Regions from separate parts of the Vibrio sp. NH-UV-68 genome, predicted to be linked through region 2. Evidence: predicted binding sites of a transcription regulator. Region 2 holds the regulator's gene; the other holds the start of a gene.

Region 1 (4,219 bases), 560 kb from region 2:
AGTCGGACCATCTTCGCCTAAGCCGATAGAGTCGTGTGTGTAAACTTGGATGTTCTGAACTTTCATCAGCGCTGCCATGCGCATGGCGTTACGCGCGTATTCCATGAACATCAGGAAGGTTGCGCCGTACGGGACGAAACCACCGTGTAGAGCGATGCCGTTCATGATTGCTGTCATACCGAATTCACGCACACCGTAGTGAATGTAGTTACCAGAGAACTCATTCGATTCTAGCGACTTAGAGCCCGACCACATGGTTAGGTTAGACGGTGCTAGGTCAGCAGAGCCGCCCAAGAATTCAGGTAGCATAGCGCCGAATGCTTCTAGGGCATTTTGCGATGCTTTGCGTGAAGCGATGTTGGCAGGGTTAGCTTGAAGATCAGCAATGATGGCATTGGCTTTCTCTTCCCACTGCGCTGGCAGGTCGCCATTTACGCGGCGTTTAAATTCGGCAGCAAGCTCTGGATGAGCGGCTTCATAAGCGGCAAGTTTTTCATTCCATGCGGCTTCTTTAGCAGCGCCCGCTTCTTTTGCATCCCACTGTGCATAGACATCTTGTGGGATTTCAAATGGACCATGTTCCCAACCAAGCTGCTTGCGTGTTGCGGCGATTTCATCAGCGCCTAATGGTGCACCGTGACAGTCATGTGAACCAGATTTGTTTGGTGACCCAAAGCCGATAACGGTTTTAGTACAGATAAGCGTTGGGCGCGGATCCGCTTTAGCAGCGATAATCGCCGCGTTGATTGCGTCAGCATCGTGACCATCAACAGCAGGGATAACATGCCAGCCGTACGCTTCAAAACGCTTAGGTGTATCGTCAGAGAACCAACCTTCGACGTGACCGTCGATTGAAATGCCGTTGTCATCCCAAAAAGCAATCAGTTTGCCCAGACCAAGTGTACCCGCTAAAGAACACGCTTCGTGCGAAATACCTTCCATCAGACAGCCATCACCCATAAAGGCATAAGTGAAGTGGTCAACAATGTCGTGGCCAGGTTGATTAAATTGTGCCGCTAACGTCTTCTCGGCAAGTGCCATACCAACAGCATTAGTGATGCCTTGGCCTAGCGGTCCTGTTGTCGTTTCAATACCTGGTGCGTAACCGTATTCAGGGTGACCTGGAGTCTTTGAGTGCAGCTGACGGAAGTTTTTAAGGTCGTCAATTGATAGCTCGTAACCGCTAAGATGCAACAGTGAATAAATCAGCATCGAGCCGTGGCCATTTGACAGTACAAAACGGTCACGATCCGCCCACTCTGGGTTTACTGGGTTATGATTTAGGTGAGAGCGCCAAAGAACTTCAGCGATATCAGCCATGCCCATAGGGGCGCCTGGGTGGCCAGAGTTAGCTTGTTGTACACCGTCCATGCTCAGGGCACGGATAGCATTAGCGAGGTGTTGACGAGAAGACATTTCAGCTCCTGAATGCGTTAAGCGAATCAAAAAAATTGGACGATAATTCTCTCAAAGCCCCGCTAGCTGTGCAAACGATTTCCATCGGATTTGTTCTCGTATAACGGATATTTTCGTCTACTTTAATCAATAAGCCGATATTTTTATGAATATTAAGCAAACGATTAACTTGTGTGGTGCGTACAAAAAAGGCTTGTAATTCACACAAGCGAATTTAGAATAGACGTCTAGATGTAGATACACCTACAAACTCAAGTATTATTTTTCGGTGTTCTGAACTCGAATCGGAACCCTAATGTAAATTAAAGTGGAGCTCACATGGCTAAGCACCTGTTTACTTCTGAATCGGTATCAGAAGGTCATCCGGATAAAATTGCAGACCAAATTTCTGATGCTGTTCTTGATGCGATTTTAGAGCAAGATCCTAAAGCGCGTGTTGCGTGTGAAACCTACGTCAAGACCGGTATGGTCATGGTCGGTGGTGAAGTCACAACATCTGCATGGGTCGATATCGAAGAATTGACTCGTCAAACTGTGCGTGACATCGGCTATGTCCATTCAGACATGGGTTTCGACGCTGACTCTTGTGCAGTCCTGAACACTATCGGTAAACAGTCACCAGACATCAACCAAGGTGTTGATAAAGCAGATCCAAAAGACCAAGGTGCTGGTGACCAAGGTATTATGTTCGGTTACGCGACCAACGAAACTGAAATTCTGATGCCTGCGCCAATCACTTACTCTCATCGCCTGGTGCAAAAACAAGCGGAAGTCCGTAAGAACGGCACCCTTCCTTGGCTACGTCCAGATGCAAAATCTCAGGTTACGTTCCAATACGACCAAGGTAAAATCGTTGGCATTGACGCAGTAGTACTTTCAACTCAGCATTGTGATTCAATCTCGACACCAGACCTTCGTGAAGCGGTAATGGAAGAGATCATCAAGCCAGTACTGCCTTCAGAGTGGATCAATAAAGAGACTAAATTCTTCATCAACCCAACGGGTCGCTTTGTAATCGGTGGTCCTATGGGTGACTGTGGTCTAACTGGTCGTAAGATTATTGTTGATACCTACGGCGGCGCAGCTCGTCACGGTGGTGGTGCATTCTCTGGTAAAGATCCATCAAAAGTTGACCGCTCAGCAGCATACGCCGCGCGTTACGTAGCGAAAAACATCGTTGCTGCTGGCCTAGCTGATCGTTGTGAAATACAACTTTCTTACGCTATTGGTGTTGCTGATCCAACGTCGATCATGGTTGAAACGTTTGGCACAGAGAAAGTGTCTCAAGAGATCATCATCGAAGCTGTGCGCCAGCACTTCGACCTACGTCCATATGGTCTGCAAGAGATGCTGAATCTGCTTCAGCCAATCTATAAGAAAACAGCTGCATATGGTCACTTTGGCCGTGAAGAGTTCCCTTGGGAAGCGACTGACAAAGCTGCGCAACTACGCGAGTTCGCAGGTCTTAAGTAATCTCAGTAAGCCCTAAGCCAACTAACATTCCAAGCGCCTGACCTGTCAGGCGCTTTTTTTATCTGCGCAAAAATGCATTAAGAAATTTGTATTTTCTCACCAAGCGGTCAATAGTTAAAAATATGTTAACGAAAGCAATCGATGTTGCGTTTCCATTCGTAAACAATTATTAACTGATGCACCGCTTATGACGTCGCCAAGCCGGGCATCGAGTTTCGTTCACTGACAACTTAAATCTGTTGGTGTAGTTAGAGAATCGATCAAGGAGGATGTATGCCTCGTACGGTGAATCCAGATAATTTCGACGCTAAGCAAGACGAAGTGAAAGACACAGAGTACGCTCGCACGGTTCAGTGTAATCAAGTCAGTATCTCTGCCCCGTTTCATTGGCTATCACTTGGTCTGCATGACTTTGTGCGTATGCCGCTCATCAGTGCCTTCTACGGTTTGTGCTTTATGGCAGCCGCGATCGGCATCGTTTTATTAGTCCAATGGCAAGGCACCCATCTAGTGGTGATGCCAAGCCTGGTTGTTTACATGTTAATTGGGCCTTTCCTAGCACTAGGTTTGTATGATGCGAGTTGGGAAAGAGAAAAAGGCCACAAACCAAGTTTGCTGCATTCGATGAAAGCCATTGGCCGTAACTCGACGTCGCAATGGGCCTTTGCCGTGATGTTGGCGGTCTGTATGATTTTTTGGATGCGGATTGCCGCTTTGCTTCACGCCCTATACCCCTCGGTGCAAGGTGCCCCTCTGACTGACTTTATGCCCTTCTTAGTCATTGGCTCTTTGGTCGGATTAATCTTAGCTTGTGTCGTATTCAGCATTTCAGCCTTTTCCATTCCTTTGATGATGGAACGACGCGTTGATGTGATGACTGCGGTTTTCTCAAGCTTCAATGCGGTCAAATCGAATATTTCCGCCATGATTGTCTGGGCTGCGCTTATCTGTGGCGGTATCTTGGTCGGCTTTGCCACTTACGGTATTGGCATGCTATTTACTATGCCAATTTTAGGTTATGCCACATGGCACGCGTACCATGAAATCATTAAAAAGAAGCATCACCCTTAAGTCGCACTGAGGTTTAATCCGGTATATGATTCGCCCCTGATAACGATGATTAGGGGCGATTTTTTGTGCAGCCAACCATAGATCAAGAATTGGAGTATCGGGCAACAAAGGTGATTGCTCGCTGTATTGCAACCGCTCAAATAACATTTAAGCGCACTTTTGCCGTCCCTAGCCTAAATTTTAAATTACGCGGCAAAACTGCAGGCAAAGCGTATCTGCAACTCAATCAGATTCGTCTTAACCCCATTTTATTTACTGA
Region 2 (4,219 bases):
CGACTCCGCACCCACGACAACGGCAAGTTTCGGCTAAAAAAGTAGCAGATTTATGGTTAAATCGGTTGATCACTGTGGCGCGATTCATTACTATATCGCGCCTTAGAGATATGGCTGTCATTTGGCGGCGGTATCCAAGCAACTTTTATTAACTACGTGTGGTGTCCGGCTTAGAATCGGATAGCGACACGGCCTATATTCAGAGGTTCTCCCATGAAAGCTGGTATCCACCCAGAGTACAAAGCAGTTAAAGCGACTTGTTCTTGCGGCAACTCTTTCGAGTTCAACTCAACGCTAAGCAAAGAGTCTATCCACCTAGACGTATGTGACAAATGTCACCCATTCTACACTGGTAAGCAACGTATCGTAGATACAGGCGGCCGTGTTGATCGCTTCAACAAACGTTTCGGTGCTCTATCAAGCAAGAAGTAATTTCTGCTTAGATATCGAATCTAGAAAGGACGCTCAGGCGTCCTTTTTTGTTATCTATCATAGGGTAATTAGCATTCATTCAGAGTATTGTGTTATTGATACTAGGCATTACCAGTGATCCCTCTTGATATCTGGTCTTATCAGCCGACTTTTACAACCTTTTATTGCTTCCGCTCGCATTCTGACCTAGGCAGCTTGACTTAGTTACTCTAAAATGGATTCCCCTTTCCATATAATTATTAACGAGTACCTACACCTATGTCCGATGACAATCCTCAACAACTATCTCCTGAAGAGCAATTCCGTCAGCAAGCATTGGATTACCATGCCTACCCGACGCCAGGCAAAATTTCTGTTGAGCTGACTACCCCAGCCGAAACCGCCAGAGACCTAGCGCTCGCCTACAGCCCAGGCGTTGCAGAACCCGTACGCGAAATCGCCCAAAACGTCGATAACGTCTATAAGTACACCTCAAAAGGCAATATGGTAGCTGTAATCTCAAACGGTACCGCAATTTTAGGCTTGGGTAACCTAGGTCCAATGGCATCAAAACCTGTTATGGAAGGTAAAGCACTGCTCTTTAAGCGCTTTGCAGGTCTTGATTCGATTGATATTGAGGTCAAACACCGCACTATCGAAGAATTTGTTGATACCGTTGCCAACATCGCCGATACCTTTGGCGGTATTAACCTAGAAGATATCAAAGCACCGGATTGTTTTGAGATTGAAAGACAGTTGATTGAGCGTTGTGATGTACCTGTGTTCCACGATGACCAACACGGAACTGCGATTGTGACGGCTGCGGGGATGTTAAATGCGATTGAATTGCAAGGAAAGAAACTTCAAGACGCAACCATAGTCTGTCTTGGTGCCGGCGCTGCCGCCGTTGCTTGTATGGAACTGCTGATCAAATGTGGCGCAATGCGTGAGAAAATCTACATGCTGGATCGCAAAGGCGTTATTCATACTCGTCGTGAAGATCTCAATGAATACAAACAGCTATTTGCTAACAATACTGATAAACGAACGTTAGAAGATGTAATTGAAGGGGCCGATCTGTTCTTAGGTGTATCAGGTCCAAACTTGCTGCCGCCCGAGGCGCTTAAATTGATGGCCGATAAGCCGATTGTGTTTGCTTGTTCGAATCCAGATCCAGAAATCAAGCCAGAGCTAGCCAGAGCCGTTCGCCAAGATCTGATCATGGGAACCGGACGCAGTGACTATCCGAACCAAGTCAATAACGTGCTGTGTTTCCCATTCATCTTCCGTGGTGCGCTGGATGTGCGTGCTAGCGAAATCAATGATGAGATGAAACTGGCCGCGGTTGAAGCCATTCGTCAGCTCGCCAAAGAAGAAGTGCCAGCAGAAGTATTAAAAGCCGCGGGGGTTAGCGCGCTGTCATTTGGTCCAGATTACATCATTCCAAAACCAATGGACTCTCGCCTATTGTCTCGCGTAGCTAAAGCAGTCGCGCAAGCGGCTGTCGACTCTGGTGTCGCGCGAATAGAAATGCCAGAAAACTACATGGCAGAGTAAGCCTGTTGTGATGAACAAAAAAACCGCTGTTTGATACAGCGGTTTTTTTTTAAGAATTTTACCTTGCAGAAAAAAATGACATGCCGTGGTGATTATTCATCAAACGCTTCGAACTCAATGCCCATTTCTGTCATTAGTTTTTTCACCTCTGTCGGAATATCATCCGGGCGATCTTTACGCAAGTCTTCATCCGTTGGCAGTGGCTGACCTGTGTATGCGTGCAAAAACGCTTCGCACAATAGCTCACTGTTTGTCGCGTGGCGCAGGTTATTGATCTGACGGCGCGTACGTTCATCAGTTAAAACCTTTAATACTTTCAATGGAATAGAAACAGTAATCTTCTTTACTTGCTCACTTTTTTTTCCATGCTCAGCGTACGGGCTAATGTATTCGCCATTCCAGTCTGCCATTGCGCACCTTTGTAAAAATGTATGTTTGAAATTAGAAGCCGCAATTTTAGCGGCATTTATGTCCACAAGCAAAGACATATAGACGTCTAGAAGTATTGACGTCCACAAAAATGACAAGTAAAGTGGTCAGAAATGGAGTTGGAATTGCTCATATCTGACATCTTCAAGATATAGCGCATTCCCTGCAACAAGTCACTATAGTTCGAAAGGAAACGCCCATGAGCACCCGTAAACCAGCCACAATCGCGGTACGTACTGGTATCGAGTCAGACACTCAACATCACGCCGTTGTTCCCCCTATTTATCTCTCAACGAACTATAGCTTCCCGGCCTTTGGTGAAGTGCCTCAATATGACTACACCCGCTCGGGCAACCCAAACCGAGGCTTGCTTGAAACCGCACTGTATGAGCTTGAATCAGGCAAAGGGGCGGTAGTGACTAACTGTGGTACCTCTGCATTGAATTTGTGGGTCTCGGCCTTCCTAGGGCCTGAGGATTTAATTGTTGCCCCCCATGACTGCTACGGCGGAACATACCGCCTATTCAATACCCGCGCTCAGAAAGGAGACTTCAAAGTAGCATTCGTTGACCAATCTGATCAAAAAACGCTCTCTAATGCGCTCGCTCAAAAGCCAAAACTTATCTTGATAGAAACGCCATCAAATCCATTAGTACGCGTGGTCGATATTGAAAAACTGTGTCAACAAGCCAAACAAGTCGGTGCACTGGTCGCGGTCGACAATACTTTTTTAACGCCTGTTTTCCAAAAGCCGCTCGAGCTAGGTGCAGATTTTGTTATTCACTCAACCACTAAGTACATTAATGGTCACTCGGATGTGATTGGCGGTGTTGTGATCACCAAAACCGAGCAACATGCTGAAGAGCTTTCTTGGTGGGGCAACTGCATTGGCGCAACAGGAACGCCATTTGACAGCTATATGACGCTGCGCGGTCTGCGAACCCTAGGCGCGCGTATGAAAGCCCACGAAGAAGGTGCCAGTAAAGTCTTACAGTTCCTACAGAGCGAGTCTTTGGTCAGCGCCATCTATCATCCAAGTCTGCCAAATCACCCCGGCCATGAGATCGCTAAAAAGCAGCAAACTGGCTTTGGCTCAATGTTAAGTTTTGAGTTTGCAGGTAGCTTTGAACAACTTAAAGCCTTTGTTGGCCATCTCGAACTCTTTTCTCTAGCAGAGTCATTAGGCGGTGTTGAAAGCTTGATTTGCCACCCTGCCTCAATGACGCATCGAGCTATGGGTGAAATTGCGCTAGCCGAAGCGGGTATATCACAACAGCTATTACGCTTATCTGTTGGTTTAGAAGATAGTGAAGATCTGATTGACGACCTCACTCAAGCATTTAATAAAGTGAAGGAGGCTGCGTAATGTCTGCCACGCCACGTCAACTGCATAAATTCGGTGGCAGTAGCCTTGCTGACCCAGATTGTTACCGTCGAGTCGTTGGCATACTCAAAGAGTATTCCAATGCTGAGGACTTGATCGTTGTTTCCGCGGCGGGCAAAACCACCAACCGTCTGATTGCTTTTTTGGACGCGCTCAACAAAGATGGCCGCCTCGCACACGAAGAGCTTCAGACGCTACGCCAATATCAAAGTGAGCTAATTGAAGCGCTTGTTGAAGGCGATGAAAAGCAACTATTGCTTGCCACGCTGCGCGATGAGTTCACGACCCTAGGTGAGCTAACGGCGCCATTAACCGACGCCGATAAAGCGGCGGTACTCGGTCACGGTGAAGTATGGTCTTCGCGCTTACTCGCCGCTTTACTCAATCAAGCAGATCTGCCTGCAACCGCGCAAGACGCGCGCGCTTTTTTACGAGCTC

The links. The regulator MetJ, encoded in region 2, represses methionine synthesis genes. The targets are predictions, from matches to a motif close to TTAGACNTNTANANGTCTAA.
Region 1: metK (methionine adenosyltransferase) is a predicted target of MetJ. The motif match lies at 1,636-1,655, and genes of this name have one in related genera.

The regions. Positions count from the first base shown of each region.
Region 1 covers NZ_CP134975.1:347,918-352,136, reverse strand. The annotation lists gene tkt (transketolase) at 1-1,416, opposite strand, end outside; gene metK (methionine adenosyltransferase) at 1,735-2,889, shown strand; gene ViNHUV68_RS01745 (DUF2189 domain-containing protein) at 3,163-3,960, shown strand; gene ViNHUV68_RS01740 (SprT family zinc-dependent metalloprotease) at 4,038-4,219, shown strand, end outside.
Region 2 covers NZ_CP134975.1:2,931,199-2,935,417, forward strand. The annotation lists gene rpmE (50S ribosomal protein L31) at 214-432, shown strand; gene ViNHUV68_RS13435 (malic enzyme-like NAD(P)-binding protein) at 691-1,968, shown strand; gene metJ (met regulon transcriptional regulator MetJ) at 2,061-2,378, opposite strand; gene ViNHUV68_RS13445 (O-succinylhomoserine (thiol)-lyase) at 2,597-3,763, shown strand; gene ViNHUV68_RS13450 (bifunctional aspartate kinase/homoserine dehydrogenase II) at 3,763-4,219, shown strand, end outside.